3 regions of the Streptomyces thermocarboxydus genome follow, and region 3 is predicted to be linked to each of the others. Evidence: riboswitches for the same ligand, from Rfam matches in the RefSeq annotation. Region 3 holds a riboswitch; each other region holds the start of a gene.
What was found. Region 3 has a riboswitch for cyclic di-AMP ahead of AY578_RS24880 (M23 family metallopeptidase). Riboswitches for the same ligand answer to the same signal wherever they lie in the genome.

Region 1: another riboswitch for cyclic di-AMP. It lies ahead of AY578_RS20220 (C40 family peptidase); the one in region 3 lies ahead of AY578_RS24880 (M23 family metallopeptidase).
Region 2: another riboswitch for cyclic di-AMP. It lies ahead of AY578_RS19280 (transglycosylase SLT domain-containing protein); the one in region 3 lies ahead of AY578_RS24880 (M23 family metallopeptidase).

The regions. Positions count from the first base shown of each region.
Region 1 covers NZ_CP058273.1:4,355,513-4,366,012, forward strand. The annotation lists gene AY578_RS20195 (PspC domain-containing protein) at 1-941, opposite strand, end outside; gene AY578_RS20200 (ATP-binding protein) at 1,114-2,406, shown strand; gene AY578_RS20205 (LuxR C-terminal-related transcriptional regulator) at 2,403-3,146, shown strand; gene AY578_RS20210 (C40 family peptidase) at 3,166-4,206, opposite strand; gene AY578_RS20215 (hypothetical protein) at 4,571-4,924, shown strand; gene AY578_RS20220 (C40 family peptidase) at 5,049-6,221, opposite strand; cyclic di-AMP (ydaO/yuaA leader) riboswitch at 6,246-6,382, opposite strand; gene pcrA (DNA helicase PcrA) at 6,634-9,114, shown strand; gene AY578_RS20230 (M23 family metallopeptidase) at 9,207-10,500, opposite strand, start outside.
Region 2 covers NZ_CP058273.1:4,164,469-4,174,968, forward strand. The annotation lists gene nuoN (NADH-quinone oxidoreductase subunit NuoN) at 1-1,095, shown strand, start outside; gene recQ (DNA helicase RecQ) at 1,293-3,287, shown strand; gene AY578_RS19265 (M56 family metallopeptidase) at 3,376-4,314, opposite strand; gene fahA (fumarylacetoacetase) at 4,471-5,685, opposite strand; gene AY578_RS19275 (HAD family hydrolase) at 5,949-6,821, shown strand; gene AY578_RS19280 (transglycosylase SLT domain-containing protein) at 6,785-7,255, opposite strand; cyclic di-AMP (ydaO/yuaA leader) riboswitch at 7,259-7,387, opposite strand; gene AY578_RS19285 (polyprenyl synthetase family protein) at 7,956-8,966, shown strand; gene AY578_RS19290 (LolA family protein) at 9,293-10,500, shown strand, end outside.
Region 3 covers NZ_CP058273.1:5,388,561-5,399,060, reverse strand. The annotation lists gene AY578_RS24910 (thymidine kinase) at 1-384, opposite strand, end outside; gene AY578_RS24905 (alkaline phosphatase family protein) at 431-1,657, opposite strand; gene AY578_RS24900 (DUF5998 family protein) at 1,657-2,241, opposite strand; gene AY578_RS24895 (bifunctional acetate--CoA ligase family protein/GNAT family N-acetyltransferase) at 2,293-5,148, opposite strand; gene AY578_RS24890 (HPr family phosphocarrier protein) at 5,323-5,604, shown strand; gene AY578_RS24885 (GntR family transcriptional regulator) at 5,741-6,445, opposite strand; gene AY578_RS24880 (M23 family metallopeptidase) at 6,668-7,441, opposite strand; cyclic di-AMP (ydaO/yuaA leader) riboswitch at 7,454-7,619, opposite strand; gene AY578_RS24875 (M16 family metallopeptidase) at 7,819-9,207, opposite strand; gene AY578_RS24870 (M16 family metallopeptidase) at 9,204-10,500, opposite strand, start outside.

The DNA of each region.
Region 1 (10,500 bases), 1.0 Mb from region 3:
AAGGCACTGACGGCGATCCCCAGACCGATCACGCCGAGCGCGCACGCCAGGCCCGTCTGCAGGCTGATGCCGAGAGGGTGCGTCTCCCACGTGAGCCCCGTGCCCAGACCGGCCGCGGCAAGCGCGAACAGGAAGACCCAGCCGCCGATCCCGCGGGGTCCTCTCGGCCGGGGCGGGCGCGCCTGCTGCGGGCGCCACACGTCCTTCGCCCCGCCGCCGCTCCCGGGGCGGACGGCGACGCCGGCCGCGGTGGCGATGTCCAGGTCCCGCGCGTCCTCGGGGCCCCACAGATACCCCGTGCCCCCGACATACGTGCCGTCCTTGACGATGGGCTCGCGCCACCACGACGGGTACGCGGCCGGAACCGGCGGTGCCTGTGGCTCCGGCGGGGCGTCGGCGGCGGCCTGCGCGGCGATCGGGTCCGGGCTCGGCGTGCCGCGCCGCCGCGACCAGTAGGCGGCGCCCGCGAGCAGCAGGGACAGTATGACGGCGAAGCTCAGCACCCCGTCGTTGCTCAGCATCGACAGAAAGACACCGCAGCCGACCAGGGCGAACAGCACCGCCGCGAGCGTGTGGCCGTCGACCCGGCCGGTGAGCAGCCGGCGGACCTGGTTCTCGTCCTCGTCGTCGTACGGGACGAACAGCCAGGCGAAGCCGTAGAAGATGAGGCCGATGCCGCCGGTCGCGGACAGCACGGCGAGCGTGATCCGGAAGATCACCGGGTCCATGTCGTACTGCCGGCCGAGACCGGCGCAGACCCCGCCGAACATCTGGTGCCGCCGGTCCCGCCGGAAGTGCCGGCCGGGGTCGACGAGCCCCGCCGGAGCGCCGGCCGTCCCCTCCTTCCCCGCGCTCGCACGGGAGGGGCCCGCGGCGGGCGCGCCCGGTCCGGGTCCGGGACGCGGTCCCGGACCCGACGCGGCGTGCTGCTGATCCGTCATGGGTCCATGGTGACGGCCGAGCCGCGCCGACGGCAGTCGGGACGACCCTGGCCGGACCCTGATATCCGCCCCTGATCCCGATGTCGGGGGGCCGACCCCGAGACCGGGATCAGGGGAGTCTCCGGGGCGGACCCTGATGCCCCGGACTGCTCGGCGTGTGACCATCGTTGGCATGTCGGAAGCCGCAGCAGCGCCCCTCGCCGAGCCGCGGCCGCCGCGCAAGCTCTACCGCAGCAGTGACGGACGCTGGCTCGGGGGAGTGGCACGGGGGCTCGCCGGACATCTCGGCCTGCCCGTGATCTGGGTGCGCCTCGCGTTCGTCGCCCTGTTCATGGCCGACGGTCTCGGGGCCCTGCTGTACGCCGCGTTCTGGTTCTTCGTGCCGCTCGGGGTGGGCGGCGTCGACGCGCAGAAACCGCCCTCGCCGGTCACCGCCGAGACCACCCCGGACGGCCGCCGCAGACTCGTCACGCGGAAACCGGACAAGGGACAGATCGTCGCCCTGCTCCTCATGGTCGTGGTGGCCATGATCTTCGTGGGCAGCGTGGACCTCACCAACGGCGCCCGGGCGTACCTCTGGCCGACCGTCCTGGTCGGCGCGGGCGTGGCCCTGGTGTGGCGGCAGGCGGACAACGCACGCCGGGCCCGCTGGATGGAGGTCGGCCGCCGCAGGCGGACGGTCACGCTGCTGCGGGCGGTGGCGGGTGTGCTGCTGGTGACGGCGGGCGCCTCCGGCATCTTCGTCCTGCGCGGCTCCGGCAGTCACCTGGGCGCGGTGCTGCAGGCCGCCCTGGCGGTCCTCGTCGGCGTCGCCCTGCTCGCGGGTCCATACCTCGTTCGTATGACGCAGGACCTCTCCGAGGAGCGCCTGATGCGCATCCGCGCCCAGGAGCGCGCCGAGGTCGCCGCCCATGTCCACGACTCCGTGCTGCACACGCTCACGCTGATCCAGCGCAACGCGGACAACCCCGGCGAGGTGCGCCGCCTGGCCCGCGCCCAGGAGCGCGACCTGCGCGCCTGGCTCCACAAGCCGGAGGGGAACGGCAAGGACGAGGACGAGGAGCCCGCCACCCTCGCGGAGGCGGTCAAGCGCAACGCCGCCGAGGTCGAGGACAAGCACGGCGTCCCCCTGGAGGTCGTCGTCGTGGGCGACTGCCCCCTCGACGAGAGGATCGCCGCGCAGATGCAGGCCGCGAGGGAAGCGATGGTCAACGCCGCCAAGTACGGTGGCGAGGGAGGCGCGGTCCAGGTCTACGCGGAGGTCGAGGGGAGGACGGTGTTCGTGTCCGTCCGGGACCGCGGTCCCGGGTTCGACCTCGACTCGATACCCGCCGACCGTATGGGCGTCAGAGAATCGATCATCGGCCGTATGGAACGCAACGGCGGCACGGCGCGGCTGCGCGCGGTGCCGGACGGGGGAACCGAGGTCGAGCTGGAGATGGAGAGGGCGGAGAAGACGTCATGAGCGAGCCGACCGAGGCGAACGCAGCGGCGGAGGCGGCGCCGGCGGACGGGACCGCGGAGCCGGCCGGCGGGGCCGGGCGGCGCCATGTGCGCGTGGTCCTCGTCGACGACCACCGGATGTTCCGTACGGGGGTCCAGGCGGAGATCGGACAGACCGAGCAGACCGGTGTCGAGGTGGTCGGCGAGGCCGCCGACGTCGACCAGGCGGTCACGGTCATCACGGCGACGCGGCCCGAGGTGGTCCTGCTCGACGTGCACCTGCCCGGGGGCGGCGGCATCGAAGTGCTGCGGCGCTGCACGTCGTTGATGGGGGATCCGGAGCGGCCGGTGCGTTTTCTCGCGCTGTCCGTGTCGGACGCGGCGGAGGACGTCATCGGCGTCATCCGGGCCGGTGCGCGCGGCTACGTCACCAAGACGATCACGGGCGCCGACCTGGTCGACTCGATCTTCCGGGTGCAGGAGAACGACGCGGTGTTCTCGCCGCGGCTGGCCGGGTTCGTGCTGGACGCCTTCGCGTCGACGGACGCCCCGCCGGTGGACGAGGACCTCGACCGTCTCACCCAGCGCGAGCGGGAGGTGCTGCGGCTGATCGCCCGGGGCTATGCCTACAAGGAGATCGCCAAGCTGCTGTTCATCTCGGTGAAGACGGTGGAGTCGCACGTCTCCGCGGTGCTGCGCAAGCTGCAGCTGTCCAACCGGCACGAGCTGACCCGCTGGGCGACGGCCCGCCGCTTGGTCTGAGCCGCCCGGCCGAGCTCGGTCACACGACGCGTGTCGCCCCCGCGAACGGCATCTGGTCGACGGGGGCCACGCGGACCGGGGCCGAGGGGTTCGGGGCGTGGATCATCTGCCCGTTGCCGATGTACAGGCCGACGTGGCTGATGCCGGAGTAGAAGAACACCAGGTCCCCGGGGAGGAGTTCGGAGGGGGAGACGCGACGGCCGGCGTCGATCTGCGCGTACGTGGTGCGCGGCAGGGAGACGCCCGCGGAGCGGTACGCGGCCAGCACGAGGCCCGAGCAGTCGAAGGCGTCCGGGCCGGTCGCGCCCCACACATAAGGGCTGCCGAGCTTCTGGCGGGCGTAGGCGACGGCCTGCGCGGCGCGCGCGTTCGGCGCCTGCGCCAGGGCGGCGTCCCGGGCCGTACCGCCGGCCGAGCGGGCGGCGCGGAGGGAGTCGCCGGTGATCCGGGCGCGCTCCTCCGGTGACATCCGGGACAGCGCCTCGCGGGCGGCGGACAGCTTCTCGGTGATCGTCCGCCGGTGGCGCCCGAGTTCGTCCCGGCGGGCGGTGAGCGTCCTCACCTCGACGCGGGCCGCGCCGCGCAGCTTCTCGATCTCGCGGAGCTGGGCGCGGACCCGGCCCAGCTCGGCGTGGTGGCGGCTGCCCGCGCGTTCGGCGAGGGCCGCGCCGTCGAGGTAGGCGTCGGGGTCGTCGGACAGCATCAGCCGCAGGGCGGGGTCGAGGCCGCCGGAGCGGTACTGCGCCGCCGCTACGGTCCCCAGGGCCTCCCGGGCCTTGTTGAGCCGTGCCTGGGCGCGGGCCGTCTCGTCCTGGAGGTCGCGCAGCCGCCGCCGTGCCGAATCCGCCTTCTCCTTGACGCCGTTGTACTTCTCGGTGGCGACCTCGGCCTCGCGGTACAGACGGTCCACGTCGGCGCCGGAGGGCGTCGGCCGGGGCGCCGCGTGCCCCGCTCCGTCGAAGCCGGCCGCGGTGGCCGCTCCCGCGAGGACGACGGTGACGGCCGCACGGGCCGTGGTGCCGCCCACCGGACGCTGCCGTGACCTGCGGTGCGCTGCCACCCTCGGTGCCGTCCTTCCCACTGGCGTCCGTCGGGGCCGGACGTCCGTCCGGTGGTCCGGCGGCGGGGTGACAGGGGAGCCGTCCGCCGCCGGACCCTTTCCTCGGCGGTGGTGTCCGGCCGCCGCTCCTGGCCCGAGCGGCGATGCGGAGCCGGTCACCTGGGGCAGGACGCTAGGCCGGGCCGCGCGGCGCGGGATGCGGGTTGTGCGGAAGTGTTGCCCACGGACCGCCGGGTGACCGTAAGTGACCGTTGGGTCGTGCATGGCGCTTCGTTCTCACTCAGAGTGATGACCGATGTGGTGAAGGCGGGAAGGCCGAGGGCGGCGGAATGCTATGGGACGCCCCTGGTTAGGCTCCGGCCTCATGGACGTACTCATCCACCTCTTCGTCGGTCTGCACATCATCGGCATCGCGTCGCTGCTCGGCGGCTTCCTCACCCAGATGAAGGCGATGGGCGCGGGCACCGCCCGCTTCGTCCCGGCGATGCTGCACGGCGCGCTGACGATGCTGGTCACGGGCGTGATCCTCGTGGGCCTCAACCAGGCGCAGGACTACTCCGTGGACAACATCAAGATCGGCGTGAAGCTGGCGCTGCTGGTCGTGATCCTCGGCCTGGTCTACGTGAAGCGGGACGAGGAGAAGGTGGACAAGGGCGTCTTCGGCCTGGTCGGCCTGCTGACCGTGGCGAACATCTTCATCGCGGTGCTCTGGACCTGAGCCGCGACCCCGGAACGCCGGGGCCTGCCCTCGACACGGAACCGCCGACCGAGCCTCTCCGGCCCGGTCGGCGGTTTTCGTATGTGCGCCCTCTGCGTCCTCTGCGCCCTCTGCGCCCGTGCCGTCAGGCCGGCCGGACGACGCTGTGGATCGCGGAGTCGCCGTCGTAGTAGATCGACTCCTCGCGGACGTACGCGCCCGGCTTCGGGGCGTGGATCATCATGCCGTTGCCGATGTAGATGCCCACGTGGGTGACGTCGTCGTAGAAGAAGACCAGGTCGCCGGGCTGCGCCTGGGACACCGGGACGGTGGTGCCGGCGTTCACCTGGTCATAGGTGGTGCGCGGCAGGGAGACGCCGGCGGCCTTCCAGGCGGCCTGGGTCAGCCCAGAGCAGTCGTAGGAGCCGGGGCCGGTCGCGCCCCAGACGTACGGCTTGCCGATCTGCGCGCGGGCGAAGGCGAGGGCCTTCTCGGCCTTGATGCCGTACGACGAGTCGGCGGGCGGGGTCTCGGTCGAGCCGGTGGAGCCGGACCCGGAGCCCTCCGAGGCGCCACCGTCCTGCTGCGCGGCCTCCTCGCGGGCCTGCTCCTGCTCCGCCTGCTGCCGGGCCAGCTCCGCGGCCTTGCGGGCGGCCTCCTCCTGCTTGCGCTTCTCGATCGCGGCGAGCCGCGCCTTCTCCTCGGCGGTCAGCTTCGACAGCAGTTCACGCGCGTCGGCGAGCTTCTTCTGGACGGTGGCCTTGGCCGTCTTCAGGTCGCCCTGCGTCTCGGTGAGCGTTCGGAGGCTCTCGGTGGCCTCCTGCCGCTTCTTCATCGTCTCGGTCTGCTGGGTGACGTAGTCGTCGACCGCCGCCTTCTGGCGGCCGGTCATCCGGTCCAGCACCTGACGCTGGTCGAAGATGTCCTGCGGGGTCTCCGCGAGCAGGAACGTCGCGGTGTCGGGCAGGCCGGCGCCGGTGCGGTACTGGGCGGCCGCGTAGGAGCCCAGCTCGGCGCGCGCCTCGTTCAGCTTCTGCGTGCGCTGCGCCACGTCGTCGAGGAGGGTGTCGACGCGCTTGCGCTGCTTGGTGGTCTTCTCCTTGGCCGCGTTGTACTTCTCGGTCGCCGACTCGGCCTGGCGGTAGAGGTCGCCGACCTTCTTCTCCACCTCCTCCAGGCTCGGCCGGTCCTCGCCGGGAGAGGCGTTGGCCGTCTGGGAGAGCAAGGCCACAGAGGTGAGCGCGGCCGTGGCGAGGGCCGGGGTGCGTATGCCTGCCACGCGCGTGCCGGGGGTGCGCGACTTGCGGTGCGACGCCAAGGGAGGCGACTCCTTCCGGTGCTCCGCCTACCGGGTTAGCTGTCGGGTTCGGGCGGGTGGAAGGGTTGCCCTACGGCCTCTCCGAAGAGTGGGCCGATTCACCCCAAGTCTCGGTGGGTCCCCGGCTCCGGCTGCCCTGGCGGACAGTGACGGACTCGGCGGGGGCCGCGCGGCCCGGCGAGGTTCGCCGGCGGGGGACGAGCGGCCCGGACGGCACGGTAGCCAACTGGTGTGGCCCTTGTGAAGGTTGATGGGTGATATGCCCGATACATTTTCGTGACCTTCTTGTGGATGTCACGCACGGTGAGGCGCTGACCGTGGAGGGTGCCCGCCGCGGCGCCCCGGGGAGGGGCCGGGGATGTTTCCGGGGCGGGCCCGGGTTGTCGGTGGAGCGCCCTAGACTCGGAGAGCGATGAGCAGCCTCTTTGACGACAGCTTCCTGGCGGACCTCCAGGCCCAGCGCGGCCCGGCGGACGACCCCCCGCCGCCGCCCGAGGACGAGCACGCCCCGGAGCCCCTGCCGGACGACCTGTTCGGCGGGAAGTTCGACGTGCCCCCGGAGCGGGACTCCTACTACCGGGACGGCGCCCCGCGCCCGGTGATCGACTCCGCCGCGCTGCTCGAGGGGCTGAACGACAACCAGCGCGCCGCGGTCGTGCACTCCGGCTCCCCGCTGCTCATCGTCGCCGGAGCCGGGTCCGGCAAGACCCGTGTGCTCACCCACCGCATCGCCTACCTGCTCGCCGAGCGGGGCGTCCACCCGGGCCAGATCCTCGCGATCACCTTCACCAACAAGGCCGCGGGCGAGATGAAGGAGCGCGTCGAGCAGCTCGTCGGCCCCCGGGCGAACGCGATGTGGGTGATGACGTTCCACAGCGCGTGCGTCCGCATCCTGCGCCGCGAGTCCAAGAGGCTCGGCTTCACGTCGTCCTTCTCGATCTACGACGCCGCCGACTCCAAGCGTCTGATGGCCCTGGTCTGCCGCGACCTGGACCTCGACCCGAAGCGCTTCCCGCCGAAGTCCTTCAGCGCCAAGATCAGCAACCTGAAGAACGAGCTGATCGACGAGGAGGACTTCGCCGCCCAGGCGACCGACGGCTTCGAGAAGACCCTCGCCCAGGCCTACGCGCTCTACCAGTCCCGCCTGCGCGAGGCTAACGCGCTGGACTTCGACGACCTGATCATGACGACGGTCAACCTGCTCCGCGCCTTCCCCGACGTCGCCGAGCACTACCGCCGCCGCTTCCGGCACGTCCTGGTCGACGAGTACCAGGACACCAACCACGCCCAGTACGCCCTGGTGCGCGAGCTGGTCGGGGGCGCCTCCGAGCCCCACGTCGACGTCCCGCCGGAGGCCGAGGTGCCGCCCGCCGAGCTGTGCGTGGTGGGCGACGCCGACCAGTCCATCTACGCGTTCCGCGGCGCGACCATCCGCAACATCCTCCAGTTCGAGGAGGACTACCCGGACGCGACGACGATCCTGCTGGAGCAGAACTACCGCTCCACGCAGACGATCCTGTCCGCCGCCAACGCCGTGATCGAGCGCAACGAGTCGCGCCGCCCGAAGAACCTGTGGACCAACGCGGGCGAGGGCGCGCGCATCACGGGGTACGTCGCGGACACCGAGCACGACGAGGCGCAGTTCGTCGCCGACGAGATAGACCGCCTCACGGACGCGGGCGAGGCCAAGGCCGGCGACGTCGCCGTCTTCTACCGGACCAACGCCCAGTCCCGTGTGTTCGAGGAGATCTTCATCCGCGTCGGCCTGCCCTACAAGGTCGTCGGCGGCGTGCGCTTCTACGAGCGCAAGGAGGTCCGGGACGTCCTGGCCTACCTGCGGGTGCTGGCCAACCCCGAGGACTCGGTCCCGCTGCGCCGCATCCTCAACGTCCCCAAGCGCGGCATCGGCGACCGCGCCGAGGCCATGATCGACGCGCTCGCCCAGCGGGAGAAGATCAGCTTCCCGCAGGCGCTGCGCCGCGTCGACGAGGCGTACGGCATGGCCGCCCGGTCGGTGAACGCGGTCAAGCGGTTCAATACGCTGATGGAGGACCTGCGTACGGTCGTCGAGTCGGGGGCGGGACCGGCGACGGTCCTCGAGGCCATCCTGGAACGCACCGGCTACCTCGCCGAGCTGCAGGCCTCCACCGACCCGCAGGACGAGACCCGCATCGAGAACCTCCAGGAACTCGCGGCTGTCGCCCTGGAGTTCGAGCAGGAGCGCGGCGAGGGCGAGACCGGCACGCTGGCCGACTTCCTCGAGCAGGTCGCCCTGGTCGCCGACTCCGACCAGATCCCCGACGAGGAGGACGGCGACGGCGTCATCACGCTGATGACCCTGCACACCGCCAAGGGCCTGGAGTTCCCGGTCGTCTTCCTGACCGGTATGGAGGACGGCGTCTTCCCGCACATGCGCGCCCTCGGCCAGACCAAGGAGCTGGAGGAGGAGCGCCGCCTGGCCTACGTCGGCATCACGCGCGCCCGGGAGCGGCTCTACCTCACCCGGTCGGTGATGCGCAGCGCCTGGGGCCAGCCGTCGTACAACCCGCCGTCGCGGTTCCTGGAGGAGATCCCGGCCACGCACGTGGAGTGGAAGCGGACCGGGGCGAGCGGTCCGGTGGCCTCCGGTGCGGTGTCCGGGGTGGCGGCGTCGCTGTCGTCGTCCCGTTCCCGCTCGTCCGCGTCGGGCGCCTCCGGCTTCGCGACCCGGCGCACCTCGGAGAAGCCCGTGGTGTCGCTGGCGGTCGGGGACCGGGTCACCCACGACCAGTTCGGCCTGGGCACGGTCGTCGCGGTGAAGGGCACGGGGGCGAACGCGGAGGCGACGATCGACTTCGGCGACGAGAAGCCCAAGCGGCTGCTGCTGCGGTACGCGCCGGTGGAGAAGCTCTAGCAGTCGGTGGACCGGCGTGGCCTGTCGTGGCCCGGGGTTCGCCCCGGCGCCGCGGCGGGCGCCGGATCACGGGCCGGCCTGCGTGGGTTCGTTTACGTCGGTTCCAGGCCGTGGCTGCGGAACCAGGGCAGGGGGTCGATCGACGAGCCGCCGCCGGGACGGACCTCGAAATGCAGGTGCGGGCCGGTCGAGTTGCCGGAGTTGCCGGAGAACGCGATCTGGTCGCCCGCCTTGACGGTCGCGCCGGAGGGCACCTGGTAACTGGAGAGGTGGCAGTACCACGTCTCCGTGCCGTCCATGGCCGTCACGATCAGCATGTTGCCGTAGGCGGAGTTGTACTGCGTGCGTACCGTGCCGTCGGTCGCCGCCAGCACGGGCGTGCCGTACGAGACGGGGAAGTCGATGCCGGTGTGGAGGGACATCCAGTTGATGCCGGACTGGCCGTAGAAGGCGCTGAGTCCGTGCTGCGCCACCGGGAGCGCGAACTTCGGGCGGAGCCGCTCCTTGCGGGCCGCCTCCTCGGCCGCCCGCTTGCGCTCGAGCTCCTGCTGGGCCTTGAGGTCGATGCGGCCCTGGGCGCGGCTGGCCCGGTCCGCGAAGTCGTCGGCGCCGGCCGCGAGGCTCTCGAGCTGGGTGTCCAGCTTGACGTTGGCGGCGGACGGCTGGACCGGCTGGGCGTCCGCGGCGGTCGTCCGGGCGTCCTGGCCGCCCTCGTCGGAGAGGTCCCCCACCGAGGCGGCGGCGATGCCGGCGACGCCCATCACGCAGGCCGAGGGCACGGCCACGGTCAGCAGCGCGGAGCGCTTGGGCGGGGTGCGGCGGCGGGAGCGGGACCCGGAACGGGAGGCGGCGCGCGGTGCGGGGGTGACCTCCTCCTGCTCGTCGAGGAGGGAGACGGCGGGCAGTTCGCCGGTGTCGGCCGGTTCACCGGCCCCGGGTTCGTCCGGACCGGGCTCCCCGCGGTAGGCGTCCTCCGCGTAGGGCTGGTCGGGCGCGTCCTGCTCGTAGGGCTCCCGGGAGAAGCTCTCCCGGGTGAAGTCCTCCTGCGCCGCGAAGTTCTCGTGCGCCGCGAAGTCCTCCTGGGTCCCGAACTGCTCTTGCCCGTACGGCTCTCCGCCGTACTGCGCGTCCGGTGCGGGTGTCTCGCCGCCGTCGGAGTTCCACTGGGTGGCGTCGTAGACGCCGCTGTCGAAGGTCTGCGTGCCCCAGTTCCACTGCTGCGTCGGGTCCGCGGGCTGCTCGGCATGGTCGGGCTGGAGCCACGCGCTCGCGTCCCACTGGCCGGTCTCGGGGGACCCGCCCTGCTGGGGGGTCCCCGCCATCGGCTGCTCGCCCGTGGTCCAGGCGGTCGCGTCCTGGCCGCCGGTCCCGTACGCGGCCTGCTGG
Region 2 (10,500 bases), 1.2 Mb from region 3:
TTCGTGGCCCTGGAGGTCCTCTCCCTCCCGCTGTACCTGCTGTGCGCGCTGGCCCGGCGCAAGCGGCTGATGTCGCAGGAGGCGGCCGTCAAGTACTTCCTGCTCGGCGCGTTCGCCTCCGCGTTCACGCTGTTCGGCATCGCCCTGCTGTACGGCTACGCGGGCTCCATGTCGTACGCGACGATCGCCCAGGTCGTCGACGGCACCGTGCCGGAGATCACCCCGGCGCTCGCCGACACCATGGGCAACGACGCGCTGCTGCTGATCGGCGCCGCGCTGCTCGTGATGGGCCTGCTGTTCAAGGTCGGCGCGGTGCCGTTCCACATGTGGACGCCCGACGTCTACCAGGGCGCGCCCACCCCGGTCACCGGCTTCATGGCGGCGGCCACCAAGGTCGCGGCGTTCGGCGCCCTGCTGCGCCTGCTGTACGTGGTGCTGCCGGGCCTGCGCTGGGACTGGCGGCCGGTCATGTGGGGCGTCGCCATCGTCACGATGCTGGCCGGCGCGATCGTGGCGATCACCCAGACCGACATCAAGCGCCTGCTGGCGTACTCGTCGATCGCGCACGCGGGCTTCATCCTCGCCGGTGTCATCGCGGCCACGCCGTCGGGCATCTCCTCGGTGCTGTTCTACCTGACGGCCTACTCCTTCGTGACGATCGGCGCCTTCGCCGTGGTCACGCTGGTGCGGGACGCGGGCGGCGAGGCGACCCACCTGTCCCGCTGGGCGGGCCTGGGCCGGCGCTCCCCGCTGGTCGCGGCGGTGTTCGCGGTGTTCCTGCTGGCCTTCGCGGGCATCCCGCTGACCTCGGGCTTCGCCGGGAAGTTCGCCGTGTTCAAGGCGGCGGCGGAGGGCGGCGCGGTCCCGCTGGTCGTGGTCGGTGTGATCTCGTCGGCGGTCGCGGCGTTCTTCTACATCCGCGTCATCGTGCTGATGTTCTTCAGCGAGCCGCGCCCGGAGGGCCCCACCGTCGCGGTGCCGTCGCCGCTGACGATGACGGCCATCGCGGTCGGTGTCGCGGTCACGGTGGTGCTCGGTGTGGCGCCGCAGTACTTCCTGGACCTGGCCGGGGACGCGGGGGTGTTCGTGCGCTGACGCACCCCGCCGTACGCAGGGCGCGGCCCGGTACCCCGACACGGGGTGCCGGGCCGCGGTCGTTGCCGGTCGCGGCGGGGCCGTGGATCGAACAGTGCCGGAGGGTTCCGGGCGGGCCTGTGGACAACTCCGGGGCTGTCGGTCCGGACGCCTATGGTGGACGCAGTGGCCGAGGTACGGCCGCGGGGGACGGGACGATGCACGGGACGGACGGTGTCGCCGGGATGGCAGTGACGGACAGTGAGGCGCTGGCTGCGCTGCACCGGGTCTTCGGCTACGAGACCTTCCGCGGCGAGCAGGAGGCGGTCGTCGACCATGTGATCGCCGGCGGCGACGCGGTCGTGCTCATGCCGACCGGCGGCGGCAAGTCGCTCTGCTATCAGATCCCGGCCCTGGTCCGGCCCGGCACGGGTGTGGTCGTCTCCCCGCTGATCGCACTGATGCAGGACCAGGTCGACGCGCTGCGGGCGCTCGGCGTGCGGGCCGGGTTCATGAACTCCACGCAGGACTTCGACGAGCGGCGGACGGTCGAGGCGGAGTTCCTCGCCGGCGAGCTCGACCTGCTCTACCTGGCCCCGGAGCGGCTGCGCCTGGACAGCAGCCTGGACCTCCTCTCGCGCGGCAAGATCTCCGTCTTCGCCATCGACGAGGCGCACTGCGTCTCCCAGTGGGGCCACGACTTCCGGCCCGACTACCTCACCCTGTCCGTGCTGGGGCAGCGGTGGCCGGACGTGCCCCGCATCGCCCTCACCGCGACCGCCACGGACGCCACGCACCGGGAGATCACCGAGCGGCTGGGCATGCCGGACGCCCGGCACTTCGTGGCCAGCTTCGACCGGCCCAACATCCAGTACCGGATCGTGCCGAAGGCCGACCCGCGCAAGCAGCTCCTCGCCTTCCTGCGCGAGGAGCACGCGGGGGACGCGGGCATCGTGTACTGCCTCTCGCGCAACTCGGTGGAGAAGACCGCCGAGTTCCTGTCGAAGAACGGCATCGAGGCCGTGCCGTACCACGCGGGGCTCGACGCGGGGACGCGTCACGCGCACCAGGCGCGGTTCCTGCGCGAGGAGGGCCTGGTCGTGGTGGCGACCATCGCCTTCGGCATGGGCATCGACAAGCCGGACGTCCGCTTCGTCGCCCACCTCGACCTGCCCAAGTCGGTCGAGGGTTACTACCAGGAGACGGGCCGCGCGGGCCGCGACGGCCTGCCGTCCACGGCGTGGATGGCCTACGGGCTGAACGACGTCATCCAGCAGCGCAAGCTGATCCAGTCCGGCGAGGGAGACGAGGCGTTCCGGCGGCGGGCGGGCCAGCACCTGGACGCCATGCTCGCCCTGTGCGAGACGGTGCGCTGCCGCCGGGGCCAGCTCCTCGCCTACTTCGGCCAGGAGCCGTCGGGGGAGAACTGCGGCAACTGCGACACCTGCCTCGCCCCGCCGGAGACCTGGGACGGCACGGTGGCGGCGCAGAAGGTGCTGTCCACGGTGGTGCGGCTGCAGCGGGAGCGCGGGCAGAAGTTCGGCGCGGTGCAGATCGTGGACATCCTGCTGGGCCGCCGCACCGCCAAGGTGATCCAGTTCGACCACGACCAGCTGTCCGTGTTCGGCATCGGCGAGGAGCTGAGCGAGGCTCAGTGGCGTGGCGTGATCCGCCAGTTGCTCGCCCAGGGGCTGCTCGCGGTCGAGGGCGACTACGGCACGCTGGTGCTCACCGAGGCCAGTGGGTCGGTGCTGCGGCGCGAGCGGGAGGTGCCGCTGCGCAAGGAGCCCGAGAAGCCGGCCACGTCCCGCGCGGGCGGCGGGGCGGGCCGCGACCGCAAGGCGAAGGCGGCGGCGGCCCAGCTGCCCGAGGCGCTCCAGCCCGCCTTCGAGGCGCTGCGCGCCTGGCGCGCCGAGACGGCCAAGGAGCAGGGCGTCCCGGCGTACGTGATCTTCCACGACGCCACGCTGCGGGAGATCGTCACGGTGTGGCCCACCTCGGTGGAGCAGCTCGGCGGGATCAGCGGCGTGGGCGAGAAGAAGCGGGCGACGTACGGGGAAGGGGTCGTGGAGGTGCTGGCGGGGCTGCCGGCCCCGGACGCGGCCGCTCCCGACGCGGCGGCCGAGGTCCCGGCGCCCCGCGCGGCTTCGGTCCCCGCTCCGGAGGCGCAGAACGCGTACGACTGGCCCGACGAGGAGCCCGACTGGACCTGAGGCCCGGCCCGGACCCCGCGGCCCCGACCGCCCCGGCCCCGACCGCCCCGGCCCGGACCTCGCGGCCCCGACCGCCCCGGCCGTCTCGCTACGGCAGCGCCGTCAGCCCCGGTGCGAACGTGATCAGCAGCGGGAGCAGCGGCACCAGTGACGCCGCCGCCGTCGTCAGGGCGCGGTGGCGACGGCCCAGCCGCGGCGGGGGCTCCAGGAGCCGGTCGACGCGCTCGCCGAGAAGCCGGTGGCTGGAGGAGCAGGACAGCACGCCCCGGTGCTGGTTCAGCTCGATCAGCGCCAGCGCGGTGGTCAGATGGCCGCAGCGCCGGGAGGCGGTGTCGTCGGCGGACAGCTCCACCAGACGGTGGGTCTGCTCGCAGAAGTGGGCGAACAGCGGGACCCGCGGGAAACCGGCCGCCAGCGCCGCCGACAGATGCAGCAGCCAGTCGTGGCGGGCCCGGGCGTGACCGCGCTCGTGCGTGAGGACCGCGTCGAGCTGGTGGTCCGTGAGCCGCTGCAGCGCGCCGGTCGTCACGATCAGCTGGGGCGGGCTGCCCGGCATCCACCAGGCGTCCGGGTACTCCTCCTCCAGCACCAGCAGCGGCCCCCGCCCCTCGGGAAGCCCCGCCGGGAGGTCGGGCGCGCGGTCCCGCAGGTCCGCGCGGGCACGGGTGCGACGGCGGCGGGCCTCGAGCAGCTCACGCCCGAGCATCGCCGTGGTCCAGGCGGCGCCGCAGGCCAGCAGCACGGTGAGGACGGCCGTCCAGGGCGAGGCGTGCGACAGGTCGTAGGCGGCGGTCACGGCGGGCGGCGCCGGCGCGAACAACTGGGCGCGGACGGTGCCGAAGACGGCGGCGGCGCCCAGCGCCAGCGCGGTCAGACAGCACAGCAGCACGGTGGCCACCAGGCACTGCCACACCCACAGGGCGACGACCGGTTCCCGTTCCGGCCACGACGCCCGGGTCAGCAGGCGGGGGACGGGCACGGCGGCGGTCACGGCGACCACACTCAGCAGGAGCAGGCAGTACGTCATGCCACGGGCTCCGGATCCTGTCGGAAGAAGCGGCTCGGGGGCGTGCGGTGGTGCGGTGCGCGGTGCGGAAGAAGAAACGCACCGCCCGACGCCAAGTATGACGGCGAAGGGCGGTGCGAGTCAGCGTGGTTGTGCGCCTCGGTAGGGCCGGAGGGGTCAGGGCGCGGGGACCACCCGTCCCGTCACCTCGCCGAGGCCCACCCGCGCCCCGTCGGGGCCCGGCGCCCAGGCGGACAGCGTCACCACGTCGCCGTCCTCCAGGAACGTCCGCTTGCCGTCGGGGAGTTCCAGCGGGTCGCGGCCGTTCCAGGTCAGCTCCAGCAGGGAGCCGCGCTCCCGCTCGGTGGGGCCGCTGACCGTGCCGGAGCCGTAGAGGTCGCCGGTGCGCAGGGAGGCGCCGTTCACCGTCATGTGGGCGAGCTGCTGGGCGGCCGTCCAGTACATGGTGGAGAAGGGGCACTCGGAGACGGTGTGGCCGTTGATCCTCACGGTGATGCGCAGGTCGTAGCCGCCGGGCTCCTCGCCGGAGTCGTCCAGGTACGGCAGCAGGTCGTGGGTGCGCCCGGGCGGGGCGACGCGGGCCTCGTCCAGGGCGTCCAGCGGGGTGACCCACGCCGACACCGAGGTGGCGAAGGACTTGCCGAGGAACGGGCCGAGGGGCACGTACTCCCAGGCCTGGATGTCGCGGGCGGACCAGTCGTTGAGCAGGAACAGGCCGAAGACGTGGTCGCGGTAGGCGCTCAGCGGCACGGGCCGGCCCTGCTCGGACGGGACGCCGACGACGAAGCCGACCTCGGCCTCGATGTCCAGCCGCACGGACGGGCCGAAGACCGGGGCGGCGTCGGCGGGCGCCTTGCGCTGCCCGGAGGGGCGCACCACGTCGGTGCCGGACACCACGACGGTGCCGGAGCGGCCGTGGTAACCGATCGGCAGGTGCTTCCAGTTGGGGGTGAGGGAGTCCTCGGCGTCGGGGCGGAAGATCCGCCCGACGTTCCGCGCGTGGTTCTCCGAGGCGTAGAAGTCGACGTAGTCCGCGACCTCGAACGGCAGATGGAGGGTCACCTCGGACAGCGGGTGGAAGAACGGCTCGACGGTCTCCCGGTGCGCCGGGACCGTCACCCACGCGGTGAGCGCGCGGCGCACGTCCGACCAGGCCGTACGGCCCGCCGCCAGCAGCGGGTTGAGGGTGGGGCGGGCGAGCAGGGAGGCGTAGGGGGAGCCCAGGGCGTGTGCCGCCGCGCCGGCGTCGAGGACGTGGTCGCCCAGCCGGACGCCCACGGTGCGCTCCGCCGAACCGGGGAGCGAGAAGACGCCGTACGGCAGGTTGTGCGGGCCGAAGGGGTCGCCCTCGGGGACATCGAAGGGGGGCATCGGGTGCTGCCTCGCTTTCGTGTGCGCGGGTGGGCCACGTGTCCGTGGCCGATCACACGTTACGGGGTCGCGTCCCGGCGGTCTCCTGTTACAGGGGACGACTTCCTGAGGCCGGGTCCGGTGGAGCGCTCGGTGTTCCGGTCACACGGGGAAACAGCTCCCATCCGGTCGTGATCCGGCGGCAGAGGACAGCAAAACGCACCCAATGCGAGGGCATACGGGCGCGGTGAATCGGACGGTCCTCTTGTCCGTATTCTCTGATCATGGCCGCACCCACCGATTGTTCTCTCATCGCCACCGACCTGGACGGGACGCTGCTGCGCGGTGACGACACCCTCTCCGACCGCTCCCTCGCCGCCCTCGCCCGGGCCGCGCGGGCCGGTGCCCGGCACCTCGTGGTGACGGGCCGGCCGGCCCCCAGAGTGCGGCCGCTGCTCGACGACCTCGGCTGCACGGGGCTCGCGGTGTGCGGACAGGGCGCGCAGGTCTACGACGCCGCCGCGGGACGGATGCTGTGGTCGGTCCGGCTGGACCGGGAGCTGGCGGAGACCGCGCTCGGCAAGATCGAGGCGGAGGTGGGGGAGGTGTACGCCGCGGTCGACCAGGACGGGGTCGACGGGCTGACGCTGATCGAGCAGGGCTACCGGATGCCGCACCCGACGCTGCCGTCGGTGCGGGTGGAGCGGCGCGACGACCTGTGGGCGAAGCCGATCAGCAAGGTGCTGCTGCGCCACCCGGCGCTGTCGGACGACGCTCTGGCCGCGGCGGCCCGCTCCGTGGTCGGCTCGCTGGCCACGGTCACCATGTCGGGGCCGGGCACGGTGGAGCTCCAGCCGTGCGGGGTCACCAAGGCGACGGGTCTGGCGCTGGCCGCCGAGCACCTGGGGCTGCGCCCCGAGGACACGGTCGCCTTCGGGGACATGCCGAACGACGTCCCCATGTTCCGGTGGGCGGGCCACGGCGTCGCCATGGCCAACGCGCACCCTGAGCTCAAGGCGGTGGCCGACGAGGTCACCCTGTCGAACGAGGACGACGGCGTGGCCGTCGTCCTCGAGCGACTGTTCGGGCAGCCGGCCGGTGTCGGCCGTCAGAGGTCGGCTCAGTACGCGCCGAAGACGTTGTCGATCGAGCCGTAGCGGTCGGCGGCGTAGTTGCAGGCCGCGGCGATGTTGGCGACCGGGTCGAACGGGTCGAAGGCGGTGCCGGGCACGTGGTACGCCTGGAAGGTCGGGTCGATGACCTGCAGCAGGCCCTTCGACGGGGTGCCCTTCACGGCGTTGGAGTCCCACAGGTTGATGGCGGCCGGGTTGCCGGACGACTCCCGCATGATGTTGCGGTGGATGGAGTCGTAGGAGCCGGGGATGCCGTTCTGCGCCATGATGTCCATCGCCTCGCGGATCCAGCCGTCGAGGTTGTCCGGGTACGCGGTCGTGGAGGCGGCGGTCGTGGCCTGGGTCGAGGGGGCCGCGGAGGCGCTGGTGGCGCCGAACAGCGGCAGCGCGACCACGGCGACGCCGGTGCCGGCGACGGCGAGGGTGCGGACGAGGCGGGACGAAGCGAAAGCGGGCATGTCTGGGTTCCTCTCCTACGCCTGCGAGGTGAGCTGTCGGGTTCGGGCGGGAGAGTGCCCGGCCGTGCCCCTGCGGGCATGGCTTCACCCCGAGCCGTCCCGGCGCGGTGTCCGGTACGGCGGCTTACCTGGGTCCCCCGCTCCTGCCGTGCGTGAGTTGGTCGTCGGGTGTGATGCGGGTGGCGGCAGGACTAGGCGTCCACCCGGCAGGCCCGGAACGTATGCGAGAGCAGATGTCGGGAACAAGTGCGCCGATCACGCAACACCCCGTTTGATCTTGAGATGGGCGGTTTCGGCCGTTTGATCCTTTGCGATCGCCAAGCGTCAACTCCGTTGCGTGGAGCGGGAGGACGGGCGTGTGCGAGGGTGTCCGGGTGACCGTCGCGCGCGTGACTCACTTCACGGGACGGCGACGGCGGGCGCAATGGTGACCAAGAGGAATTCGCCCACCAATGGCGGCAAATCAGACTCCGGGGTGCGGCAGGATGGTTCGCGGGTCACTGTGTCCGGGAAGTCGAGGTATGTCCGTTGTTATCAGCCGATCAAAAACACTCCGCTTCTGATCCCGTATCGCCCTGCTTGTGACCCCGGGCCCTGGCGGTGATCGAAACCCGACCGGATACGCTGACTCGAGTGGTGGCAGCGACCTATCGACAAACCGTGTAACCGCCAGCAGACACCAGCAGACAGGAGACCCCTCGTGACCGTCGTCGGGCCGTTCGGGCTGAGCGTGCGGGACCAGGCTCTGGAAGCCGATGTCCAGGCCGGATTGACGGCTGTCGAGGAAGGGCTGCTCGAGGCCACCAAGAGCGAGGTGCCGTTCATCACGGAGGCCGCCCAGCACCTGGTGCGGGCCGGCGGGAAGCGGTTCCGCCCGCTGCTCGTCATGCTCGCCGCCCGGTTCGGCGACCCCTACGCGCCCGGCATCGTGCCGTCGGCCGTCGTGGTGGAGCTCACCCACCTGGCCACGCTGTACCACGACGACGTGATGGACGAGGCCGAGGTGCGCCGCGGGGTCGCGAGCGCGAACGCCCGCTGGGGCAACTCGGTCGCCGTGCTCACCGGTGACTTCCTCTTCGCCCGCGCCTCGCACATCCTGGCCGACCTCGGCCCGGAGGCCGTGCGGGTGCAGGCCGAGGCGTTCGAGCGGCTGGTCACCGGCCAGATCCTGGAGACCGCGGGCCCGCAGGACGGCCGCGACCCGGTCGACCACTACCTGGACGTGCTCGGGGGCAAGACCGGCTCCCTCGTCGCCGTCTCGTGCCGCTTCGGCGCGATGATGTCCGGCGCCGACGAGACCGTCGTCGACGTCCTCACCCAGTACGGCGAGCGGCTCGGCGTCGCCTTCCAGCTCGCCGACGACGTCCTCGACATCGCCTCCGACTCCCACGAGTCCGGCAAGACCCCCGGCACCGACCTGCGCGAGGGCATCGCCACCCTGCCCGTGCTGCGGCTGCGCGAGCGGGCCGCCCGGCTCGGCCTCGCCGAGGACCTCGCCCTGTGCGAGCTGCTCGACTCCGACCTCACCGACGACACCCGGCACGCCGAGGCGCTGCGCCTGCTGCGCGCCCACCCCGCACTCGGCCAGGCCCGCCGGGACACCGTGCGCTACGCCGAGGAGGCGCGCTCCGCGCTCGCCCCGCTGCCCGACGGCCCCGCCAAGTCGGCGCTGGTCGAGCTGTGCGACGCGGTGGTGCACCGGGCGGGCTGACCGGCTCCGGCCGCCCGTTCCGGTCGTCCTCCCCTGCCGTCCCCCGGCTGCCGTCCGGCCGTCCCCCGGCTGCCGCCCTGCCGTCCCCCGTACGCCTCCGGTACCCGGGTGACCCCTACGGGGCGGGTGAGGCGCCGTCGTCCCGTGTCATACCGCAGCAGTACGCGGAGTTGAGCCCGCGGTCTGACGATTCCGTCCCCCCGGTTTGGTCAGATGGACCACGACGGAGAACACCACTTCTCACCGGTTCGGGTGAGAATGGCGGCCCGGGCCGAACGGGTGCGAGAACACGGGACGGAAGCCGCCGCCGACCACGGAGGGCACACATGGCACCGAACGAGACCGACGACAGGACGACCGCGGGGGAGGCCGAGGAGCCGCGCGCCGGGCGCCGCAAGGCCGCGCGGTACGTGGTTCCCGTGACGGTGCTGGGCGTGGCGGCCGCGACGATCGGACTCGTCCCGGCGCTCGCCGACTCCGGCGACCCGGACCTGCCCGACATCACCGCCGCGCAGCTCGTCGAGAAGATCGCGCAGTCGGACGTGGAGCGCCTGTCCGGCACCGTGAAGATCACCACCGACCTGGGTCTGCCGAACCTCGGCGGGCTGGAGAGCGGCCTGCTGTCCGGCGCGGCGGGCGGCGAGGGCGGTTCCTCCGCCGACCCGTCCGGCCGGCTCACCGAGCTGGCGTCCGGCACGCACACCCTGCGCGTCGCCGCCGACGGCCCCGACCGCCAGAAGCTGTCCCTGCTGGAGAACGCCGCCGAGTACAGCCTCATCCACAATGGCAAGGACGTCTGGGGCTACGACAGCGCGTCCAACGAGGTCTACCACGCCACCGTCGACGAGGCGGACGCGAAGGAGCGGAGCCGGCAGCAGCCCCCGGCCACCCCGAAGGACTTCGCGGAGGAGGCGCTCAAGGCGGTCGACGACACCACGTCCGTGAAGGTCGACGGCACCGCCCAGGTGGCCGGCCGTGACGCCTACCGGCTGGTGGTCGAGCCCAAGCAGTCCGGATCCACCGTCGGCGCAGTCAGCATCGCCGTGGACAGCGAGACGGGCATGCCGCTGAAGTTCACGCTCACCCCGTCGAGCGGCGGCTCGGCCGTCGTGGACGTCGGCTTCACCAAGGTGAGCTTCGACCGCCCGGACGCTTCCACGTTCGACTTCACCCCGCCCAAGGGCGCCAAGGTCACCGAGGACACCGAACGGGGCCGCGGCCACGGCGACTTCGGCACGAAGCCGGAGCGCGGCCCGAAGTCCGAGGAGGACCTCGCCAAGGGCCTCGACGGACTGCGGATGCTCGGCGAGGGCTGGAACACCGTCGCCGCGTTCGACACCGGCGCCGGCGCCGGTCTGCCCACCGAGGAGGAGATCGGCGGCGACCTCGGCGGCTTCCTCGGCTCGCTCGGCGACCAGGTCAAGGGCGACTTCGGCAAGGGCACGGTGTTCAGCACCCGCCTGGTCAACGCCCTCGTCACGGAGGACGGCAAGGTCTACGTGGGTACGGTCACCAAGGACGCGCTGGTGAAGGC
Region 3 (10,500 bases):
CTGGGAGCCGGGGAACAGCTTGGAGCGGAAGTCGGTGGTGATACCGAAGGCGTAGACGTCCAGGTCCAGGTCGTCCACCACGCGCGCGAGCTGGTCGATCTGCTCGGGGTCCAGGAACTGCGCCTCGTCGGCGATCACGTAGTCCGCCCGGCGGCCCTGCGAGAGATGGTCGACGAGGTGCGCGTACAGGTCGGCGCCGTCCTCCACCTCCACCGCGTCCGTGACCAGGCCCAGACGGGAGGAGAGCTTGCCCTCGCCGGCCCGGTCGTTACGGGTGAAGATCATGCCGACCAGGCCGCGTGCCGACCGGTTGTGCTCGATCTGCAGAGCGAGGGTCGACTTCCCGCAGTCCATCGTTCCGCAGAAGAACACCAGCTCGGACATCAGGGGTCGGCAACCTTTCGGCAGGGGGCAGGGACGGCGGAGCGCGTCAGGAGCGTACTTCGAGCAGGGGAACCAGCTGCTCGGCAGGGGTCATGGAACCGTGGTTGCCGACCATCGCCGACTCCCTGGGCTCCCGCTCGGAGGCGACGAGCAGGACGTCGTCCCGCGCGGCGGCGATCACGTCACCGAGCCGGTGGTACACCCGCTCGTCGATCTCCGGTCCGAACCAGCCCGCGGCGATCGCCTCGTCGCGGGAGGCGACCCAGAACTGCTCGCCGAGCACCTCGCGCCAGCACGCCAGCACGTCGCCTGCGGCGCCGGGCACCGCGTACACATGGCGCGCGCGGCCCTCGCCGCCGAGCAGGGCGACGCCCGCCTTCAGCTCCCAGTCCTCGTCGAAGTCGATGCGGTGCGTCTCGTCGAACGGGATGTCCACCATGCCGTGGTCGGCGGTGACGTACAGGGCGCTGCGCGGCGGGAGTTGCTCGGCGAGGCGCTGCACCAGGCGGTCCACGTACATGAGCTGGCCGCGCCAGGTGTCGGAGTCCACGCCGAAGCGGTGGCCGGCGCCGTCGACCTCGGCGTAGTACGTGTACACCAGAGCGCGGTCGGCCAAGGCCAGTTGCTCCGCGGCGGCGTCCATGCGGTCCTCGCCGGACAGCCGCCCCTGGAAGGTGCCGCCGCTCAACGCCACCTTGGTCAGCGGGGTGTTGGCGAAGGTCGGGGAGGACACCTGCGCGGCGTGCACACCCGCGCGGTGCGCCAGCTCGAACACGGTCGGGTACGGCTGCCAGGCGCCCGGCGGGGTCCAGGGCTGCCAGCGCAGCTGGTTCATCAGCGCGCCGGTGTCCGGGTCGCGCACGGTGTAGCCGGGCAGGCCGTGCGCGCCCGGGGGCAGGCCGGTGCCGACGGAGGCGAGGGAGGTCGCGGTGGTCGCCGGGTAGCCCGCGGTGATCGGACGTCCGGTGCCGCCGCGCGAGGCGGACAGCAGGGACGTCATGAACGGCGCCTCCTCCGGGTGGGCCTTGAGCTGCTCCCAGCCCAGGCCGTCGATGAGGAAGACGCAGTTGCGGTCGGCGGGGGTCAGCTCGCCGATGCCCGCGGTCATGCCGGGGACGCCGAGGCCCGCCGCGAGGGTGGGCAGCAGGTCGGCCAGGGAGCCGGTGCCGTAGTCCGGGACGGGCGCGGAGCCGACCGCGAGGGGCTCCGGGTGGGTGTCCCAGCCGGGGGCAAGGGGTCCTCGGTCGTGGGCGGCGGGCGGGGGGTGAGCCATCAGTGCAGGTCCGCGGTCGCCTCGGAGAGGGCCTGGGCGAAGGCGAGCGCCTGGCGCACGGTCTCCGGTCCGTCACCGGCCTCGCTGACGCGCAGGCTCAGGTCGTCGGCCGTCGAGCTGCCCGTGTAGCCGTGGTCGGCCTCGCAGTCGGGGTCGCCGCAGGCGGCCGGCTCCAGGTCGAGGCGGGAGACCGCGCCCCAGCCGATGGTGAGGACGATCTCGCGCGGCAGCGTGCCCGGCGTGTACGACTCGGGGTTGGCGACCACGCGGCTGACCACGATCGACGAGATCCGGCCGAGCTTGACCGACTCGGTGGACGTGGTGGCGTAGGGGGTCGGGGAGGTGCTGTCGGCGGCCTGCTCGTCGGTGTGGCTGACGATGAAGCGGTTGGCGGTGAGGACGAGCACGGTCACGTGCCGCCGCACCTCGTTCTGGTCGAACGTCGTCTCCTGGTGGACCAGGTACGACCGCACGGGCTCGCCGCCCACGGCGGCCTCCACCGCCTCGGCCACGAGGGCCGGGTAGTAGCCGCTGCGCTCGATCGCCGCCCGCAGCCCCTGGGACGTCGTACTGGTCTTGGCCATGTGGCCCATCCTACGGGTGGCCACCGACTGCGAGGCACCGCTCGCCCCGGGTCAGTACGCGGGGAGGGTCCGGGGGCCGTGGTCGTCGCGGGCGGGCGGCGGCGCCAGGCGTACGGAGGCGCCGAGGACGCTGACGCCGTACGGGGCGACGACGACCGGCTCCAGGGTGACCGCGACCACCTCGGGATGGTCGTGGACCAGGCGCGACACCCGCAGCATCAGCTCCTCGAGCGCGGGGGTGTCGACGGGCGCCGAGCCGCGCCAGCCGAACAGCAGCGGCGCCGTGCGGATCGAGCGGACCAGCGAGGTGGCGTCCCGGTCGGTCACCGGGATCAGGCGGTGCGCCATGTCGCCGAGCAGCTGGGAGGCGGCCCCGGCGAGCCCGAAGGACAGCACTGCGCCGGCCGCCGGGTCGATGACGGCGCGGACCACGGTGTCCACCCCGCGCGGGGCCATCCGCTGCACCACGGGACGCAGCTCCTCGGGGCCGCCGAACAGCTCGGTGAGCTCGGCGTACGCCCGGCGCAGCTGGTCCTCGTCGGCGAGGTCGAGGCGGACGCCGCCGAGGTCGGCGCGGTGCCTGAGGTGCGGGGCGGTCGCCTTGAGGGCGACCGGATAGCCGAGGGTGCGGGCGGCCTCGGCGGCGGCGTCGGGGGTGGGCGCGGGCAGGGCGCGGTGGACGTGGACGCCGTAGGCGGCGAGCAGTTCGCAGGTGGCCTCGGTGGTGAGGGTGAGGCCCTGGCCGCGGGCGAGCAGCCCGTCGATGAGGGCGGCGGCGCCCCGCTCGTCGATGTCCTCGTACTCCGGCACCTTGCCGGGGTCGGCCGCGTCCCGCCTCCACTGCCCGTACGCCACGGCCTGCGCGAGCGCCCGTACGGCACGCTCGGCGGCGGGGTAGGCGGGAATGGGGTGGGCGCCCTCGGGGGGTGGTGCGGGTGCGCCCTTGGCGTCCGCCCCCGTGCGGGGTGCCGCGCGCTCCCCCGCCGGTGTGCCGCCCGCCGTGGGGACCGGGCCGGAGGCGGCGCCCGGCTGGGGCGCTGTGCTCGTCGCGGCGGACAGGGCCTCGGCGAGGCCGCCCAGTTCGACGTGGACCACGAGGACCGGCTTGGTGGGCTGCTCGGCGGCGGCCGAGCGCAGCGCCTCCGCCAGGGCCGCGTCGCCCACCGAGCCCTCCCCCACCGAGGGGATGGCGGTGACGACGACCGCGTCGGAGGAGTCGTCGGCCAGGGCGCGGGAGAGCGCCGCGTGGAAGTCGGCCGCGGAGGCGGCGGTGGTGAGGTCCTGCGGGGGGTGCGGGCGCAGCCCTTCGGCGAGGCAGGCGTCGTAGGTGAGCAGGCCCAGGGACTCGGAGTTGCCGAGGATGGCCACCCGGGGTCCGGCGGGGAGGGGCTGGCGGGCGAGCAGCAGGCCGGCGTCGACCAGTTCGGTGATGGTGTCCACGCGGATCACCCCGGCCTGGCGCAGCAGGGCGGAGACCGTGGCGTGCGGCAGCTGGGTGGCGCGGACGGCGTGCCCGCGCGGTCCGGCTCCGTGGCGCGCGCCCTGCACCACGACCAGCGGCTTGGCGGCGGCGGTGCGGCGGGCGAGGCGGGTGAACTTGCGGGGGTTGCCGATGGACTCCAGGTACATCAGGGCGACGTCGGTGTCGGCGTCCTCGTACCAGTACTGCAGGACGTCGTTGCCGGAGACGTCGGCGCGGTTGCCGGAGGAGACGAACGTGGACAGGCCGGTGACGCCGGTGACGCCGCCGCCGCGCCGGTGCAGCCGGGACAGCAGCGCGACGCCGATGGCGCCGGACTGGGCGAACAGGCCGATGCGTCCGGCGCGGGGCATGTCGGGGGCGAGCGAGGCGTTCAGCCGCACCTCGGGCGAGGTGTTGATGACGCCGAAGGAGTTCGGTCCGATGATCCGCATGCCGTAGCTGCGGGCCTGCCGGACCAGGGCGCGCTGGCGCTCCCTGCCCTCGGGGCCGGACTCGGCGTAGCCGGCGGAGACCACGACGAGGCCCTGGACCTCGTGCTCGCCGCACTCGGCGACCACCTCGGGGACCCGTTCGGCGGGCACCGCGACGACCGCGAGGTCCACGGGTCCGTCGATGTCGCGCACGGAGCGGAAGGCGGGAACGCCGTCGAGCTCCTTCTCCCCCTCCGGCAGCGCCCCGTTGACGGCGTAGAGGCGGCCGGTGAAGCCGGCGTCGCGGATGTTGCCGAGGATGCTGCGTCCGACGCCGCCGGGCGCGCGGCCGGTGCCGATGACGGCGACCGCGCCGGGGGCGAGGAGCCGCTGCACCGAGCGGGCCTCCGCGCGCTGCTCGCGCGCGTACTGCACGGCCAGGGAGCGGTCGGTGGGTTCGAGGTCGAACTCCAGGCGCACCACGCCGTCCTCGAAGCTGCGCTTCTGGGTGTACCCGGCGTCGGTGAACACCTTGATCATCTTGGTGTTGGCGGGCAGCACCTCGGCGGCGAACCGGCGGATGCCCCGCTCCCGGGCGACCGCGGCGATGTGCTCCAGGAGGGCGGAGGCGACGCCCCGGCCCTGGTGGGCGTCCTGCACCAGGAACGCGACCTCGGCCTCGTCGGCCTCCTCGCCGGTCGCGGGCCGCCCGCCCGCGCCGATGCGGTCGTAGCGCACGGTGCCGATGAAGTCGTCGCCGACGGTCGCCGCGAGCCCGACGCGGTCCACGAAGTCGTGGTGGGTGAAGCGGTGCACGTCCTTGGCCGACAGCCGCGGGTAGGGCGCGAAGAAGCGGTAGTACTTCGACTCGTCGGACACCTGCTCGTAGAAGCTGACCAGCCGCTCCGCGTCGTCCGCGGTGATGGGACGGATGCGCGCGGTGCCGCCGTCGCGCAGCACCACGTCGGCCTCCCAGTGGGCGGGGTACTCGTGGCGGTCCGACGAGGTCTGCATGGGCCCCAGAGTACGGCTCGCGTCCGACGGCGGCGCGAGGCAGTCTGTGGTGACGACCGCCGGGCCGAGGCCGCGGCCCGGGGGTCGTCGGGCCGTCCCGGACGCCGCTCCGGGCACGCGCCACGATATGGAAGACTGGTCTAGACAACCCTGAACAGCGAAGGGCAGCAACACATGGCTGAGCGCCGCGTCAACGTCGGCTGGGCCGAGGGTCTCCACGCCCGCCCCGCCTCCATCTTCGTCCGAGCCGCCACGGCCGCAGGCGTCCCGGTGACGATCGCCAAGGCCGGGGGCACCCCCGTCAACGCGGCCTCGATGCTGGCCGTCCTGGGCCTGGGCGCGCAGGGCGGTGAGGAGATCGTCCTCGCCTCCGACGCCGAGGGCGCGGACGCCGCCCTGGACCGTCTGGCGAAACTGGTCGCCGAGGGTCTCGAGGAACTCCCCGAGACCGTCTGACCACGAATTCCGCACGCGAGTGCCGTGCGACACGGAAAGGCCCGCCCGGACCACCGGGCGGGCCTTTCTCATTCCCATTTCCGGGCAGCAGAAAAAGCCCCCGCGATTTCCGCCCTCTTTGTATACGGGACTCGTGTTAATGGCGCAGGCCCGTCATGTTTACGGGATGTTGCGAGTTCCTCACACGGTCCGTGCGGACGGCGCGTTCGGCTCCGGAGCCGAACCGCAGCCGGTGTCCGGCGTTCGCCTGCTCGGTGTGCAGGGCCGTGAGGGTCCGGGCGCGCTCGCCGTCGCCGCGTGCCACGGCGTCCACGATGGCGCCGTGCTCCGCCCAGTACGCGACCGGGTCGGGCGGCCCGTCCACCGCGTACATCCAGGCGATCTTGTGCCTGAGCTGGGTCAGCATCGACGTCAGCGCCGGGCTGCCGGAGGCCTGGGCGAGCGTCTCGTGGAACCAGCCGCCCAGCGAGCGCAGGTCGTCGCTGTTGCCCTGACGTGCGCGTTCCTGCCCCAGCCTGACCAGGCCGCGCAGCACCCTGAGATGGGCGTCGGTGCGCCGCTGGGCCGCCCGGGAGGCGCCGAGCGGCTCCAGGAGCTGGCGCATCTCCAGGAGGTCGGCGGCCTCCTGCTCGGTGGGCTCCGCGACGCACGCGCCCGCGTGTCGCCGGGTCACCACGAACCCCTCGGCCTCCAGGGTGCGCAGCGCCTCGCGGACGGGGACCCGGGAGACCCCGTAGCGGCGGGCGAGCAGTTCCTCGGTGAGCCGGCCCCCGCGCTCGTAGACACCGGCGACGATGTCGTCCCGGATCGCCGTGCACACCGAGTGCGCGGGAATACGCATGACCGACCTCCGGCTTAATCCCCGTGAAACGTCGACGATTGACGTCCGTTCGTGACTCTATTGCAACCGGAGACAATTTCCGACGGCGGACCGGAATCCATACATAATTTTTGGACAGGCGGCGCATGGGCGGACGGGTTCGAAAACGGCGAAAGCCCCGGCTCGCGGGAGCCGGGGCTTGAGGGCGGGTCGGTTACGCCGCGGGGAGGGCGCGACGACGCCTCAGATGTTCACGCCGTGCGACCGGAGGTAGGCGACCGGGTCGAGGTCGGAGCCGTACTCGGGGGACATGCGCGCCTCGAAGTGCAGGTGGGCGCCAGTGACGTTGCCGGTGGCGCCGGACAGGCCGATCTGCTCACCGGCGGCGACCTCCTGGCCCACCGACACCCCGATCGACGACAGGTGCCCGTACTGGGTGTACGTGCCGTCGTGCATCTTGATGACGACCTGGTTGCCGTACGCGCCGCCCCAGCCGGCCTCGACGACCGTGCCGACGCCGACGGAGTGGACGGGCGTGCCGCTCGCGGCGTGGAAGTCGATCCCGGTGTGGCTGCCGGACGACCAGATGGCGCCGCCGCTCTGGTAGCCGGTCGACACGTAGGAGCCGGGGATCGGGGAGACGAAGGTGTTGAGGCGCTTGCGCTCCGCCTCACGCGCGGCGCGCTCCTTCTCGGCGCGGGCCTTCTCCGCCTCCTCGACGGCGCGCTCGCGGGCCGCCTCCTCGGCGGCCTTGCGCGCGGCCTCCTGGGCCGCCACGCGGGCGGCCTCGTGCTGGGCTGCGGCCTGGGCGTCGATGCGGTCGGCGACCACGTCGCCGAGGGTCACGACAGGGGTGAGGCCGGTCTGGGCGGCGGCCGGTTCGGCGGCGAGCGCGGGGGCCGCGAAGGAGCCGACGACGCCGGTGCCCGCGAGGGCCGCGACGCCCGCGGCGCGGGCGGTGCCGCGCTGGACGCGGCTGGGACGACGGTGCTTCCCGGTGGCGCGGGTGAACGCCATGTACAAGCTGGTCCTTTCCTTCCCTCTCGCCTACCGGGTTAGCTGACGGGTTCGGAGCAGGAAGGTCTCCTACGGACACCCTCGCGACACGCGCGGGCGTCCGATTCACCCCAGGGACTACGTGTGGGTCCCCGGCTCCCCTGGCTCGCGCCGTACGGGGACTCGGCGATGACTGTCCGGTGCCGCGGATGCGGCGCACTGCCCGACGAACAGCCCGCACGAAGCTAAGCGGGACATCTCGCAATCCCCAAACGAATCCATGGTTTTGTAGCGCATCCCACAGGGCAGACAGGCAACCTCCGCCCCAATTCGGGCATAAGGGAGCCCCGGTGACGTTCCCGCCGCCGGGGCTCCCGCGCGCGTGCGTTCCGCCGCGCCTACTCGGCCGTGACGACCGTGACTTCGCCGATCCCGAGCGCCTCCACGGGCTCCTTGATCTGCGCCGCGTCACCGACGAGCACGGTCACCAGACGGTCCACCGGGAAGGCGTTCACGACGGCCGCCGTGGCCTCCACCGTGCCGGTCGCGGCCAACTGCCGGTACAGGTCGGCCTGGTAGTGGTCCGGCAGGTGCTGCTCGACCTGGTCGGCCAGGGTGCCCGCGACGGCCGCGGCCGTCTCGTACTTGAGCGGCGCCACGCCCACCAGGTTCTGCACGGCGACTTCCCGCTCGTCGTCCGTGAGGCCCTCGGCGGCCAGCGTGCGCAGCACGGTCCACAGGTCGTCCAGTGCCGGGCCCGTGTTGGGGGTGTCGACCGAGCCGCTAATGGCCAGCAGCGACGCGCCCGTGCCGTCGGGGGCCGAGCGCAGCACCTGGCCGAACGCCCGTACGCCGTAGGTGTATCCCTTCTCCTCGCGCAGGACGCGGTCCAGGCGCGAGGTGAGGGTGCCGCCGAGGCAGTACGTGCCGAGCACCTGCGCGGGCCACACGCGGTCGTGCCGGTCCGGGCCGGTACGGCCGATCAGCAGCTGCGTCTGCACGGCGCCGGGGCGGTCCACGATGACCACGCGGCCGGTGTCGTCCGCGACGACCGGCGGGACGGGCCGCGGCTGCGCCTGGGAGCCCGTCCAGGCGCCCAGGGTGTCGGCGAGCAGCGCGTCCAGGTCGACGCCGGTGAGGTCGCCGACCACCACGGCGGTCGCCGTGGCCGGGCGGACGTGCTTCTCGTAGAAGCCGCGCACGGCCGCGGAGTCGATGCGCTCGACGGTCTCCTCGGTGCCCTGGCGCGGGCGCGACATGCGCGCGCTCGCCGGGAACAGCTCCCTGGAGAGCTCCTTCGCGGCGCGGCGGGACGGGTTCGCCAGCTCGTGCGGGATCTCGTCGAGGCGGTTGCGGACCAGGCGTTCGATCTCGCTGTCGGCGAAGGCGGGCGCGCGCAGGGCGTCGGCGACCAGGCCGAGCCCCTTGGCGAGCCGCGAGGCCGGCACTTCCAGGCTGAGGCGGACGCCGGGGTGGTCGGCGTGCGCGTCGAGGGTGGCGCCGCAGCGCTCCAGCTCGGCGGCGAACTCCTCGGCGGAGTGCTTGTCGGTGCCCTCGGAGAAGGCCCGCGCCATGATCGTGGCGACGCCGTCCAGGCCCTCCGGCTCCGCGTCCAGAGGCGCGTCGAGGATCACCTCGACGGCGACGACCTGCTGGCCCGGGCGGTGGCAGCGCAGCACGGTCAGGCCGTTGTCGAGGGAGCCGCGCTCGGGGGCCGGGAAGGCCCAGGGCTTGGCCTCGCCCGCCTGCGGCCGGGGGTGGAACTCCATCGTGGCGAGCTCGGTCACTTCGACGTCTCCTCGTTCTCGTCGGCGGCGGCCGCGGCGGCTTCGGTGGCTTCGGCGGCTGCGTCACCAGCCGCCGGGGCGACGGGCTCGTAGACGAGCACCGCGCGGTTGTCGGGCCGCAGGCGCGCCTTGGCGACCTCCTGGACCTCCTCGGCCGTCACCTCCAGGACCCGGCTCACGGCGGTCAGGGCGAGCTGCGGGTCGCCGAACAGCACGGCGTAGCGGCACAGTTCGTCGGCGCGCCCGGCGACCGTGCCGAGCCGGTCGAGCCACTCGCGCTCCAGCTGGGCCTGGGCGCGCTCCATCTCCTCGGCACTGGGGCCCTCCTCGGCGAACCGGGCGAGCTCCTCGTCGATGGCGGCCTCGATCACCGGCACCTCGACATCGCCGGACGTCTTCACGTCCAGCCAGCCCAGGGACGGCGCCCCGGCCAGCCGCAGCAGGCCGAACCCGGCCGCGACGGCCGTACGGTCGCGCCGCACCAGGCGGTTGTAGATCCGCGAGGACTCGCCGCCGCCGAGGACGGTGAGCGCCAGGTCGGCCGCGTCGCACGCGCGCGTGCCGTCCTCCGGGAGCCGGTAGGCGGCCATCAGCGCCCGCGCCGGGACCTCCTCCTCGACGACCTCGCGCAGCTCCTCGCCGATCACGTCGGGCAGCGAGCCGTCGCGCGGGGCGGGCTTGCCGTCGTGCGAGGGGATGGAGCCGAAGTACTTCTCGATCCAGGCGAGCGTCTGCTCGGGGTCGATGTCGCCGACCACGGACAGCACCGCGTTGTTCGGCGCGTAGTACGTACGGAAGAACTGGCGGGCGTCCTCCAGGGTCGCCGCGTCCAGGTCGGCCATCGACCCGATCGGGGTGTGGTGGTACGGGTGGCCCTCCGGGTAGGCGAGGGCGGTCAGCTTCTCGAAGGCGGTGCCGTAGGGAACGTTGTCGTAGCGCTGACGGCGCTCGTTCTTCACGACGTCCCGCTGGTTCTCCATGGACTCCTCGTCCAGGGCGGTCAGCAGGGAGCCCATGCGGTCGGCCTCCAGCCAGAGGGCGAGCTCCAGCTGGTGGGCGGGCATGGTCTCGAAGTAGTTGGTCCGCTCGAAGCTGGTGGTGCCGTTGAGCGAGCCGCCGGCGCCCTGCACCAGTTCGAAGTGGCCGTTGCCCTTCACCTGGGCGGACCCCTGGAACATCAGGTGCTCGAAAAGGTGAGCCAGGCCCGTACGGCCCTTGACCTCGTGCCGTGAGCCCACGTCGTACCAGAGGCACACCGCCGCGACCGGGGTCAGGTGGTCCTCGGAGAGCACC